4 regions of the Pantoea sp. Z09 genome follow, and region 1 is predicted to be linked to each of the others. Evidence: predicted binding sites of a transcription regulator. Region 1 holds the regulator's gene; each other region holds the start of a gene.
What was found. Region 1 encodes PurR, which represses purine synthesis genes. Its sites were predicted from a motif close to CANGCAAACGTTTGCNTG; they were not measured.
Positions count from the first base shown of each region.

Region 1 (3,292 bases):
GCGCGACGCCGGTGAGCGTCAGCACCAGAAAAATCGAACGCCAGTGAAAATGGCTTATCAGCCAGGCGCCGAGCAGCGGCGCCAGCGCAGGCGAAAGGGCCACCAGCGGCATAATGGTGGCGAACACCTTATTGGCGCGCGCGCGCGGATAGCGATCCACCACCAGCGCCTGCCAGCTGACGGCTGCGGCGCAGACGCCGATCGCCTGCAGAAAGCGCAGCGCCAGCATCAGCGCGACATTGTCCACCCACAGCATGCCGGCGCAGCCGAGCGCAAACAGCGCCAGTCCCATCAGCAGCACCGGCTTGCGGCCGATGCGATCGGAAAGTGGTCCCCAGAACAGCTGGCCGACGGCGAAGCCCGCCAGGAACAGGCTCATGCTGGCGCTAATCACGCCGGGAGAGGTATTAAAGCTGAGCTGCATCGCGCCAAAAGCGGGCAGATACATATCGGTCGCCAGAAAGCCCAGCATGCTGAGCAGGGCGAGATAGGGCATAAATCCTTTTGATAACGGCATGGTTTTACTCATTCTCATCATTAGTCAGGCAGGTTAAACGCGGCAAAGTGTAAAAGGGTGCGCCCGCCACTGTGAAACGCTAATATTTGCCGAGTGCTGTGAAAAAATTTGAAGGGAAAAAGCATGTGGTCTGAATATGCCCTGGAGGTGGTTGACGCGGTGGCGCGCACCGGCAGCTTTAGTGCGGCCGCCGAAGAGCTGCACCGCGTGCCCTCTGCCGTCAGCTATACGGTGCGTCAGCTGGAAACCTGGCTGGCGGTGCCGCTGTTCGAACGTCAGCATCGCAACGTGGCGTTGACCGCCGCGGGCGAACATTTTGTGCGCGAGGGGCGCGAGGTTATCAAAAAAATGCTTGCCACCCGGCGTCAGTGCCAGCAGCTGGCGAACGGCTGGCGCGGGCAGCTGAGCATCGCGGTGGATCGCATCGTCAAGCTACCACGCAGCCGTCAGCTGGTGACCGACTTCTACCGTCACTTCCCCGACATGGAATTGCACATCAGCTACGAAGTTTTTAACGGCGTCTGGGATGCGCTGGCTGACGGACGCGTCGACGTCGCCATCGGCGCGACGCAGGCGATCCCGGTCGGCGGCCGCTTCTCCTTTCGCGATATGGGCGCGCTCAACTGGCGCTGCGTGGTGGCGCGCCAGCATCCGCTCACCCGGCTGCCGCGGCTCGATGACGACGCGCTGCGCGCCTGGCCGTCGCTGGTGCTGGAGGATACCGCGCGCGCGCTGCCGCGCCGCATGACCTGGACGCTCGACAATCAGCGACGGCTGGTGGTGCCGGACTGGCAGGCGGGGCTGGCGTGTGTGCTGGAGGGATTATGCGTGGCGATGATGCCGGGCCATCTGGCGCGCCCGTTGCTGGATAAAGGCGATCTGGCGGAGCTGACGCTGCCGGCGCCTTTTCCCGAGAGTCCCTGCTGCGTCAGCTGGTCGGAAGCGGGCGCATCGCCCGCGCTAGGCTGGCTGCTTAGCTATCTGGGCGATGCGCAAACCCTGAATCAGGAGTGGCTGAGCGAGGATTAACGGCGGTAGTCGCGGAACGGGCCGTCGCCGACCGAGCGGCGCTCGATCAGGGTCGGATGCACCTCAATGGTCTGCGACTCTTCGCGTTTGCTGGTGATGCGGTCCAGCAGCATCTCCAGCGCTTTCTCGCCCAGCTGCGCTTTCGGCTGATGCACGGTGGTCAGCGCTGGCGTGAAGTAGCGCGCGTTGCGCACGTTGTCATAGCCGATCACCGAAATATCCTGCGGCACGCGCAGTCCCATCTCGTCGGCGGCGCAGATAGCGCCCATCGCCATGATATCGCCGCCGCAGAAAATCGCCGTCGGGCGCTGCTTCTGCTGCAGGATCTGCTGCATCGCCTGGTAGCCCGACTCCGGCTCGAAATCACCCTGCACGATCCACTCCGCGCGCACCGCGATGCCCGCTTCCTCCAGCGCTTTTAAAAAGCCCGCGTGGCGTCCGCCGCCGGTGTTGCGCTCCAGCTGGCCGGGAATGGCGCCGATATCGCGGTGACCGCGTTCGATCAGATAGCGTCCCGCCAGATAGCCGCCCTGGAAAGCGTTATCCAGCACGGTATCGGTAAAGTCGGCGCGCGATTCGCCCCAGTCCATGACCACCATGGGAATATTGCGGTTCTCTTCCAGCATCTTCAGCAGGTCGTCAGGATACTCAGAGCACATCACCAGCAGGCCATCGACGCGCTTTTGCGCCATCATCGACAGGTAGGCGCGCTGTTTCTGCAGATCGTTGTGAGCATTGCCGAGGATCAGGGTATAGCCGCGCTCAAAGCAGTGATGCTCAACCGCCTCGATGATTTCGGCGAAATAGGGTGCCTCGCTGGAGGTGGCAAGCAGCCCCAGCGTTTTCGTGTGATTGACCTTCAGGCTACGCGCAACGGCGCTGGGCGAGTAGTGCAGTTCCTGAATCGCCTGCCAGACGGCGTTGCGCGTCTCTTCCGCGACAAAGCGCGTTTTATTGATAACGTGAGAAACGGTGGTTGTGGAGACACCGGCACGCTTCGCGACATCTTTGATTGTTGCCATTAAAAAGAGACTCCAGAACTTATCAGTAAGCCGCTGATAAGCATAATGTTAATCGTTTGCGTCCGCCAGGATGGTTTTCTGTTAATTCGCTACAGTTTTTTGTCGGTGAAACACGCACTGGGCAGGACAAAACAGGGGCTGTTGCGTGCGAACGGCACGGGCGTTGCGTCAGTTGCGCAACAAAGGCGGGGATTCTAGCAAGGCTTGCGGGATAAAACGAGATTTTTACCGGCGACTGTGGGAAAATCCGCAAGACCCTGACAAATGTGTGGATAAGGAGTAGCTATGAGCACAGATTTAAAACTGGCGCTGATGACCACCGGCGCGGCGCTGCTGATGATCGTGGCCTTTAGCTTTACCGCCGTGATGCACTAACAGCAGCAATAAAAAAACCGGGGACATCCCCGGTTTTCTTTTTTCTTAGCGAATGGTTTTCGGCGTCATCATACGGCGCGCGCCGATATAGTGGCGCTGCCAGTAATCTTCCGACAGCGCGCTAATCTGAATATCTTTCCCGGTGCGCGGCGACTGAATAAACTTGCCGTTGCCGAGGTAAACCCCAACGTGATCCGCCGTGCCGCGGCCGTTGATGCGGAAGAAGACCAGATCGCCTTTCTCCAGCGACTCGCGCTTCACCTCTGCGGCGTCGCGCAGGTGGTACATCTCATTGGCGGTGCGCGGGATACGGAATTTCACTAAGTCCTTATAGGCGTACCAGACCAGG
Region 1 covers NZ_CP092373.1:2,090,694-2,093,985, reverse strand. The annotation lists gene punC (purine nucleoside transporter PunC) at 1-517, opposite strand, end outside; gene punR (DNA-binding transcriptional activator PunR) at 641-1,546, shown strand; gene purR (HTH-type transcriptional repressor PurR) at 1,543-2,568, opposite strand; gene MC269_RS10005 (YnhF family membrane protein) at 2,854-2,943, shown strand; gene MC269_RS10000 (C40 family peptidase) at 2,989-3,292, opposite strand, start outside.

Region 2 (3,292 bases), 140 kb from region 1:
TGGCCTTTGTCTGGCTGCTGACGCTGCATCCGGCGGCGAGCGGACGCGTCTATGCGGCCTACGGTGGCGTCTATGTGGTGACCGCGCTGCTGTGGCTGCGCGTGGTGGATGGCGTGAAGCTGAGCGCGTGGGACTGGAGCGGGGCGCTGGTGGCCTTTTGCGGCATGCTGATTATCGTGGCGGGCTGGGGCCGCGCCTGAGAAAGCCAGCCCGACGGGCTGGCCTGCTGCATCAGGGCTTGTGCACTTTCAGACCGGCCTGCGTCTGGCTTACCGGCATCATCTCCAGCGTATTGATATTGACGTGCTTCGGCAGCGTCGCCACCCAGTAGACCGCCTCGGTTACATCTTCCGCCGTCAGCGCGGTCGCGCCTTCATAGACTTTATCTGCTTTATCGTCGTCGCCTTTGAAGCGCACGTTGGAGAACTCGGTGCCGCCCACCAGGCCTGGCTCGATGTCGGTGACGCGCAGCGCGGTGCCGTGCAGGTCGGTGCGCAGGTTCAGGCTGAACTGACGCACAAAGGCTTTCGTCGCGCCGTAAACGTTGCCGCCCGCATAGGGCCAGCTTCCGGCAACGGAGCCGATATTGATAATGTGGCCGACGTTGCGCTCCACCATATCCGGCAGCAGGGCGCGCGTCATATAGACCAGACCCTTATTGTTGGTGTCGATCATGTTTTCCCAGTCTTCGACGCTGGCGCGGTGCGCCGGCTCGATACCGAGCGCCAGTCCGGCGTTATTCACCAGCACGTCGATATTGCGCCACTCGGCCGGCAGCGAAGCGATCGTCTCTTCAATAGCCGCGCGGTTGCGCACGTCGAGCTGAACGGTATAGAGGTTGTCGCCCAGCTCCTCTTTCAGCGCCTGCAACCGCTCGGCGCGGCGGCCGCTGGCGATCACTTTGTGACCTGTTTCAATGAATCGGCGGGTGATACTTTGACCAAAACCAGCGGTGGCGCCGGTAACAAAAATAATCATCTCACTGTTCCTTAACTGATTTTCAGGTTAGACCTTGCTCACCATACCACTTCATTCGCGCCGCTGCGCGGCAAAAGCGCGCTCAGGCTGTAAAGGGATTTTGCAGGCGGCCGGTTGCGCGATGGTGGCGCACGCTGCACCAGCAAGGAGCAGCGGCCTGGGCAGCAGCGTTCGGCGCGCTGCAGGCGGAAAGCGGAGCAACCGGTTGCGCATACGATACCGTTTTTTCCCTCTACGACGTAATGCTGTTTTTACATAACATATTGAATAGTGGCGCTGTTGTGGCATGGCAGTTGCAAAATCTGCCTGTTCACTCTGATCGTTATCCGCCTCCGCGCGCGGCGTTAAGGAAATACCATGTCACAGACCCAAACGGCGATTCGCGCCAGCTTTTTTGATTTTAGCGATATCGCGCACCAGCCTGAGGCCATCATGGCGCAGGCGCGCTATATCGAGGATGGCGTGCTGCTGCTGGAGGCAGGACGCATTGTCGCGCTGCACCCCTGGGCCTCGCTGACGTCGCCTCCGGCCGAGGTGATCGATCTGCGCGGCAGGCTTATCGTGCCAGGCTTTGTCGACACGCATATCCACTATCCGCAGACGGAGATGATCGGCGCCTACGGCGAGCAGCTGCTGCAGTGGCTGGATCAGTATACTTTTCCGGTTGAAAGCCAGTATCACTGCGCGGATCACGCCGCCGCCATGTCCGCCTTCTTTCTGCAGCAGCTGCTGGCGAACGGCACCACCAGCGCGCTGGTGTTCGGCACCGTGCATCCGCAGTCGGTGGAGGCGCTGTTCAGCGCGGCCGAGGCGCTGGAGATGCGGCTGATCGCCGGCAAAGTCATGATGGATCGCCACGCGCCGGACGCGCTGCTGGAAACGCCGGAGCAGAGCTACGCCGACACCCAGGCGCTGATTGAACGCTGGCACGGACGCGGCCGGCTCAGCTACGCGCTGACGCCGCGCTTTGCGCCGACCTCCTCTCCGGCGCTGCTGGAAAAGGTGCAGCAGCTGCGGCAGCGCTATCCCGACGTCTGGCTGCATACCCACCTGAGCGAAAACCCGGAAGAGGTGGCCTGGGTAAAAGCGCTGTTCCCACAGCATGACGGCTATCTCGACGTTTACCATCGCCACCAGCTGACCGGACGCCGCAGCCTGTTCGCCCATTGCCTTCACCTGGAGGAGAAAGAGTGGCAGTGCCTGCACGATACTGACTCCGCCATCGCCTTTTGCCCGACGTCGAATCTGTTTCTTGGCAGCGGCCTTTTTAACCTCAAGCGCAGCTGGCAGCAGGGCGTGAGGATTGGCATCGGTACTGACGTCGGTGCGGGCACCACTTTCAATATGCTGCAGACGATGGGAGAGGCCTACAAAGTCGGGCAACTGCAGCAGTATCGGCTCAGCGCGGCGGAGGCGTTTTATCACGCCACGCTGGGCGGCGCGCACGCGCTGGATCTGCATCACCACATCGGCAATTTCGCGCCGGGCAAAGAGGCGGACTTTGTGGTGCTCGATCCGGCCGTCTCGCCGCTGCAGCGGCTGCGCATCGACAACAGTAAAGATATCTGGGAGCGGCTGTTTGTGCTGATGACGCTGGGCGACGATCGCAATATCGCCCAGACCTGGGTCAACGGACGCGCGGTCTGGCAGCGCTGAGTTGTGACGGAGGCGGCAACCTGCCAGGATACTCTTTTGCATGGGCAATCAGGAGCGAGGCATGAACAGCAGAAGCAACCCGTTTTTCCAGGCCAGTACCTTGCCTTATCAGGCGCCGCCGTTTGACCAGATCGCGGAAGAGGATTTTCTGCCGGCGCTTCTGGCGGGCATAGAGGAGAAGCGTCAGGAGGTGCAGGCGATTGCGCAGAACCCGGAGGCGCCCACCTTTGCCAATACCTTTGAGGCGCTGGAGCGCAGCGGAGAGCTGCTGGAGCGCGTCAATCTGGTGTTCGGCGCCATTACCTCCGCCAATACCAGCGACTATCTGCAGCAGATCGACGAAGAGATCGCGCCGCAGCTGACCGCGCTCAACGACGAGATCGTGCTGAACGGCGCGCTCTTCGCGCGGCTGGATGCGGTTTATCAGCAGCGTCAGACGCTGGCGCTCGACCCCGAATCGCTGCGGCTGGTAGAGGTGACCTGGCAGCACTATCAGCTCTCCGGCGCCAGCCTGGCGGAGGAAGCCAAACAGCAACTCAAAACCCTGAACCAGCAGGCGGCGCGGCTCAGCACCCGCTTCACCAATAAGCTGCTCGCCGCCACCAAAGCGGGCGGGCTGGTGGTCGAGGAGGCAGAGGCACTGGCCGGGCTAAGCCCG
Region 2 covers NZ_CP092373.1:1,951,538-1,954,829, forward strand. The annotation lists gene MC269_RS09325 (YnfA family protein) at 1-200, shown strand, start outside; gene ydfG (bifunctional NADP-dependent 3-hydroxy acid dehydrogenase/3-hydroxypropionate dehydrogenase YdfG) at 232-978, opposite strand; gene guaD (guanine deaminase) at 1,336-2,634, shown strand; gene dcp (peptidyl-dipeptidase Dcp) at 2,696-3,292, shown strand, end outside.
Region 2: guaD (guanine deaminase) is a predicted target of PurR. The motif match lies at 1,082-1,099, and genes of this name have one in related genera.

Region 3 (3,292 bases), 1.1 Mb from region 1:
TTTATCGCGGCGCGGAGTATATGGTCGACTTTCTGCCGAAGGTGAAAATCGAGATGGTGGTGGGCGACGATATCGTCGACACCTGCGTAGAAACCATTATGAAAACCGCGCAAACCGGCAAAATCGGCGACGGCAAGATTTTTGTATTCGACGTATCGCGCGTGGTGCGTATTCGTACCGGCGAAGAAGACGAAGAAGCGATTTAATACTGGCTCCGCCAGTAAAAGGCCGCCTGATAAGGCGGCCTTTTTCACACTCAGGGTTACAGCCCTTTATGCGGCCCAAACACTTCATAGTGAATGCGTGACGCCTCTACGCCCGAGTCGCGCAGCTGACCGGCGACAAACTGCATAAAGCCCACCGGTCCGCACAGCCAGAACTGCGTGCGCGCATCCTGTAACCGCGCGGATTCGCTGGCCAGATCCAGGGTGCCTTCGGCGTCGAAACGGCCTGCGTCAGCGGCTTCCGGCACGCGATACCAGACGCGCTTACTGAAATCGCGCAGGCGAGCGCCGGTTTGCGCCACTTCATCGGCAAAGGCGTGCTGCGCGCCGTTTTCCGTGGCGTGCAGCCAGGTTACCGGCGCGGCGTGCTGCTGCTCGGCCAGCGCGTGCAGCATCGCCAGCGTCGGCGTGACGCCGACGCCCGCCGAAATCAGCGCCACTGGCGTATCGGTCGTGACATCCATAAAGACGTCGCCGTGCGGCGCGGTCAGCTCCAGCACATCGCCCACCTGCGCTTTGTCATGCAGCCAGCCGGAAACGCTGCCCTGCGCGTCGCGCTTCACCGCGATACGGTAGGTTTTGCCGTTGCTGGTGTGGGTCAGAGAGTACTGGCGATTCTGCTGAAAGGCGAATTCCACAGGATGCAGCTGCACGGTGAGATACTGGCCTGGCTTAAACGGTGCGACAAGGCCGCCATCCACCGGCGTCAGGGTAAAGCTCTTAATCACCGCGCTCTGCGCCTCGATGGCGCTAATGCGGAAGGCGCGCGTGCCGCGCCAGCCGCCCTGCAGTTGTTCGGTTTCCTGATAAATCGCCTCTTCACGCTGGATAAACACATCCGCCAGCACGCCATAGGCGCGTCCCCATGCCGCCAGCACTTCCTCGCCCGGATTCAGCAGCTCTTTAATCGTCGCCAGCAGGTTTTCGCCAACGATGGCGTACTGCTCTGGCTTAATCAGCAGGCTGGTGTGTTTCTGCGCGATTTTTTCTACCGCCGGCAGCAGCGCCGCCAGATTATCGAGATTCGCCCCATAGGCGCAGATGGCGTTAAACAGCGCTTCGCGCTGATCGCCGTTGCGCTGGTTGTTCATATTGAACACGTTTTTCAGTTCGGGATGCTGCGACAGCATGCGGTCATAAAAATGCGCGGTCAGTTTTGGTCCGACGGCGGCAACAGCGGGAAGAGTCGATTTCACGGTGGCGATGGTTTGTGCGTCAAGCATGGGAGGATCCTCGAGTTACTTAAAGTTGTATTTTAAATACATGTTATGATCGCGCATCAAAGCTTGTAAATAACCCGCAGGGAAATCAGGGGGTTTTGGTGGCAAGCTTTAGGTACAAATTAAAAAAATCTGCGTCACAACCTGAGGAAAAATCGTGGTAATGCCAGCAGGCGGAAAAGCGTAAAAAACCTTTGCCAGCGGCTAGCCAATCGTTTGCGTGTCAGGGCGAATTGGCGCTACCGTCCCCTGGCAAAACGGTTTACACTGTTGGCCTTTGCTCCTTAAGGGAGCCTAAACCGCCGTTAAAAAGTTAGCTGAGTCAGGAGATGCGGATGTTAAAGCGTGAAATGAACATTGCCGATTATGATGCCGAGTTGTGGCAGGCGATGGAGCAAGAGAAAGTGCGTCAGGAAGAGCACATTGAACTGATTGCTTCTGAAAACTACACCAGCCCACGTGTAATGCAGGCGCAAGGTTCGCAGCTCACCAATAAATACGCGGAAGGGTATCCGGGAAAACGCTACTACGGCGGTTGTGAATATGTCGACATCGTTGAGCAGCTGGCCATCGATCGCGCGAAAGCGCTGTTCGGCGCCGATTTCGCCAACGTGCAGCCGCACTCCGGATCGCAGGCTAACTTCGCCGTCTACACCGCGCTGCTGCAGCCGGGCGACACCATCCTGGGTATGAACCTGGCGCACGGCGGTCACCTGACTCACGGTTCGCCGGTCAACCTCTCCGGCAAGCTTTACAACGTCGTGCCTTACGGCATCGATGAGAGCGGCAAAATCGACTACAACGAACTGGCCGAACTGGCGAAAACCCATCAGCCGAAAATGATCGTCGGCGGCTTCTCAGCCTATTCCGGTGTCTGCGACTGGGCGAAAATGCGTGAAATCGCTGACAGCGTCGGCGCTTACCTGTTCGTCGATATGGCGCACGTGGCGGGCCTGGTGGCCGCTGACGTCTATCCGACGCCCGTGCCGCATGCGCACATCGTCACCTCGACCACCCATAAAACCCTGGCGGGTCCGCGCGGCGGCCTGATCCTGGCGAAAGGCGGCGACGAAGATCTTTACAAGAAACTCAACTCTGCCGTCTTCCCGGGCGGGCAGGGCGGTCCGCTGATGCACGTTATCGCCGGTAAGGCGGTGGCGTTCAAAGAGGCGATGGAGCCGGAGTTCAAAACCTACCAGCAGCAGGTGGCGAAGAACGCTAAAGCGATGGTGGAAGTGCTGATCGAGCGCGGCTACGACATCGTCTCAGGCGGTACCCATAACCACCTGTTCCTGATCGATCTGGTAAGCAAAAACCTGACCGGTAAAGAAGCGGATGCCGCGCTGGGCCGCGCCAATATTACCGTCAATAAAAACAGCGTGCCGAACGACCCGAAAAGTCCGTTCGTCACCTCTGGCGTGCGTATCGGGACCCCTGCCGTAACCCGTCGCGGCTTTAAAGAGGCGGAAGTGCGCGAGCTGGCTGGCTGGATCGCCGACGTGCTGGACAACGTTAACGACGAAGCGACCATCGAACGCATCAAGCAGAAAGTGCTGGACGTCTGCGCGCGTCTGCCGGTTTACGCCTGAGCATTTAGCGTGTGACCGCGATAAAGGATGGCCTCGGCCATCCTTTTTTATTGCCGCTTTTAGGCTAAAGTAGCGCGCAATTCTTATTATGGACGGTTACTGCGGGAGGCAGAATGGCGATCGGCTCGGCAAAATGGCTCGGTCTCGGCTATTTCACTTACTTTTTTTGCTACGGCATCTATTTGCCGTTTTGGGGCGTCTGGTTAAAGGGCATCGGACTCGACGCGGAAAAAATCGGGTTGCTGCTCGGCTGCGGCAT
Region 3 covers NZ_CP092373.1:943,244-946,535, forward strand. The annotation lists gene glnB (nitrogen regulatory protein P-II) at 1-206, shown strand, start outside; gene hmpA (NO-inducible flavohemoprotein) at 263-1,447, opposite strand; gene glyA (serine hydroxymethyltransferase) at 1,780-3,033, shown strand; gene MC269_RS04540 (3-phenylpropionate MFS transporter) at 3,147-3,292, shown strand, end outside.
Region 3: glyA (serine hydroxymethyltransferase) is a predicted target of PurR. The motif match lies at 1,650-1,667, and genes of this name have one in related genera.

Region 4 (3,292 bases), 1.3 Mb from region 1:
CAGCAGTAAGGGAAAGGGGCGCTCAGCGCCCCTTTTTTCGCCGTTTGTCAGATAACAAACCAGTTAAAACGCTACCCGCGTGCACACCTACTCAGGCGGCCAGATTATCCTGACGCAGTACGCGATGGCCGTGTGAAATCAGCGCGTCGGTAACGCGGCGCATCAGGCGGCTCTCCGGCGCAAAGCGGTGCCAGTAAAGCATGCGGCGCTGGCACAGGCCGGGCGTCAGATCCAGCAGCTCGCCGCTCGCCAGTTCGCGCTCGATCTGCAGATGCGGGATCATACAGCAGGTCGAACCCTGGCGCGCCAGCTGCACGAAGGCTTCCGACGAGTTAACAATATGGCAGGGCACGCTGCCGGGCGAGAGATCGAAATTCTGCTGCAGAAAGGCCTGGTGCATGTCGTCGAGATGGTCGAAAGCGACCGCCGGGGCTTTCAGCAGCGCCGAGCGCGTCACGCCGTTGGGGAAGTAGCGCGCGGCAAACTCGGGCGAGGCGACAAACAGGTAGTCGAGCGCGCCAAGCTGATCGACCAGGCAGCTCGGCAGCGGCTGCGGCTGAATACTTACCGCGCCAACCACTTCGCCACGGCGCAGCCGCTCCTGGGTGCGGGTTTCATCTTCAACCTGCAGATTGAGGCGCACCGGCGAGTCCGCCAGCACCTCTTTTAACGCCGGCAGCAGCCAGGTCGCCAGACTGTCGGCGTTGACCGCCAGCGACAGCAGCAGCGGCGTCGTGCCGCCGTTTTCGTCGCTCAGCCACTCCTCTTCCAGCAGCTCTACCTGATGCAGCAGCGCCAGCAGCTTCTGGCCCTGCTCGGTGGGGCGCGGCGGCACGGTGCGCACCAGCAGCGGCTGACCAAACAGGTTTTCCAGCTGCTTGATGCGCTGGGAGACGGCCGACTGCGTAATGCATAATTTTTGTGCGGCGCGCTCAAAGCCGCGTTCGCGAATCACCGCATCCAGCGCCTGAAGCGTTCGATAATCGGGGCGTTTCATTATTGTTCTCTCTCGTTCAGGATGGACGATACTATGCCATAAAAAATTCATCTGACGCGCTGTGCGCCGGATCTTTACGCGCGCCGCACCGCAGAAAAGGGGCCGCCAGCGCCATTTTTGCGGGCCGGCTTGCAAAGCGATCACGTCAGCCTAAACAGCCGCGCACATTCGGCAAGCGTTGCTTTATACTACGCGCACTTCGTTGTCGCACAGGTTATAAACATACCATGACCCAGGATGAACTGAAAAAAGCCGTAGGCTGGGCCGCGCTGAAATATGTGCAGCCGGGCACCGTCGTCGGCGTCGGCACCGGCTCTACCGCCGCGCACTTTATCGATGCGCTCGCCACCGTGAAACATCAGATTGAGGGGGCGGTCTCCAGTTCGGAAGCCTCTACGCTGAAGCTGAAAGCGCTCGGCATTCCGGTGTTCGATCTCAACGAGATTGACGATCTGGCCATCTACGTCGACGGCGCGGATGAGATCAATCCGCAGATGCAGATGATCAAAGGCGGCGGCGCGGCGCTGACGCGCGAGAAAATCGTGGCGGCGGTGGCGGATAAGTTCATCTGCATCGCCGACGCCTCGAAAGAGGTGGACGTGCTGGGGCGTTTTCCGCTGCCGGTCGAGGTGATCCCGATGGCGCGCGCCTATGTCGCCCGCGAACTGGTTAAGCTCGGCGGCCTGCCGGAGTATCGCCAGCATGTCGTCACCGACAACGGCAACATTATTCTCGACGTGCACAATCTGCGCATTCTCGATCCGAGTGCGCTGGAAAAAACCATCAATGCGCTGCCGGGCGTGGTCACCGTCGGGCTGTTTGCCACACGCGGTGCCGATATTGCCCTGATCGGCACGCCAGACGGCGTGAAAACCATCGAAAAATGATCTGTCCGGCGCGCTCAGCGCGCCGGTTATTTGCACGCGCAAAATATCTTTTCTTACATCGCCTAAATTCGGTGACTTATGTCACATAACCGTCATCGACAGCAGGTTCGTTCTTTGTTCCCGGTTCAGCTCCCGATTTTCTGTGGCAATGTGCTGGGCGCAGGCCTCCCCGTGCTGGCGGCAAGGCAAACGGTTGTCTTGCCGCAGGCGTAAATTTTGATATTTTGACAGAAGGCGCGCTTATGGCGGCCATTGTTGAAATCACAATAGGGTCGGGGAAATGGCAAAGGTATCACTGGAAAAAGACAAGATTAAATTCCTGCTGGTGGAAGGCGTGCATCAGAGCGCGCTGGAGAACCTGCAGGCGGCAGGTTATACCAACATCGAATTCCATAAAGGCGCGCTGGATGCCGATGCGCTGAAATCCGCCATTCGCGATGCGCACTTTATCGGTATTCGCTCCCGCACCCAACTCACCGAAGAGATCTTCGCCGCGGCGGAAAAACTGGTCGCCGTGGGCTGCTTCTGCATCGGCACCAACCAGGTCGACCTTAACGCGGCGGCGACGCGCGGCATTCCGGTGTTTAACGCGCCATTCTCCAACACCCGTTCGGTCGCCGAGCTGGTGATCGGCGAGATGCTGCTGATGCTGCGCGGCATTCCCGAAGCCAACGCCAAAGCGCATCGCGGCATCTGGAATAAAAACGCCCTCGGCTCGTTTGAAGCGCGCGGCAAAAAGCTGGGCATCATCGGCTATGGCCATATCGGCATGCAGCTCGGCGTGCTGGCGGAAAGCCTGGGGATGCACGTTTACTTCTACGACATCGAAAACAAACTGCCGCTCGGCAACGCCACCCAGGTGCGTCATCTGGCCGACCTGCTCAATATGAGCGACGTGGTCAGCCTGCACGTGCCGGAAACGCCTTCTACCCAGGATATGATCGGCGCGCAGGAGCTGGCGCAGATGAAGAAGGGCGCGCTGCTGATCAACGCCTCGCGCGGCACCGTGGTGGATATTCCGGCGCTGTGTGACGCGCTGTCGAGCAAGCATCTTTCTGGCGCCGCTATCGACGTCTTCCCGGTTGAGCCCGCCACTAACAGCGATCCGTTCACTTCGCCGCTGTGTGAATTCGACAACGTGATCCTGACGCCGCACATCGGCGGCTCGACCCAGGAAGCGCAGGAGAATATCGGGATTGAAGTCGCGGGCAAGCTGGCTAAATATTCCGATAACGGCTCTACGCTCTCTGCGGTCAACTTCCCGGAAGTGTCGCTGCCGATGCACGGCGCCAGCGCCAGCCGTCTGCTGCACATTCACGAGAACCGTCCGGGCGTGCTGACGGCGATCAACCAGATCTTTGCCGAGCAGGGCATCAACATCGCCGCGCAGTTCCTGCAAACCTCGCCG
Region 4 covers NZ_CP092373.1:748,078-751,369, forward strand. The annotation lists gene MC269_RS03640 (oxidative stress defense protein) at 1-9, shown strand, start outside; gene MC269_RS03645 (LysR family transcriptional regulator ArgP) at 92-997, opposite strand; gene rpiA (ribose-5-phosphate isomerase RpiA) at 1,225-1,884, shown strand; gene serA (phosphoglycerate dehydrogenase) at 2,165-3,292, shown strand, end outside.
Region 4: serA (phosphoglycerate dehydrogenase) is a predicted target of PurR. The motif match lies at 2,067-2,084, and genes of this name have one in related genera.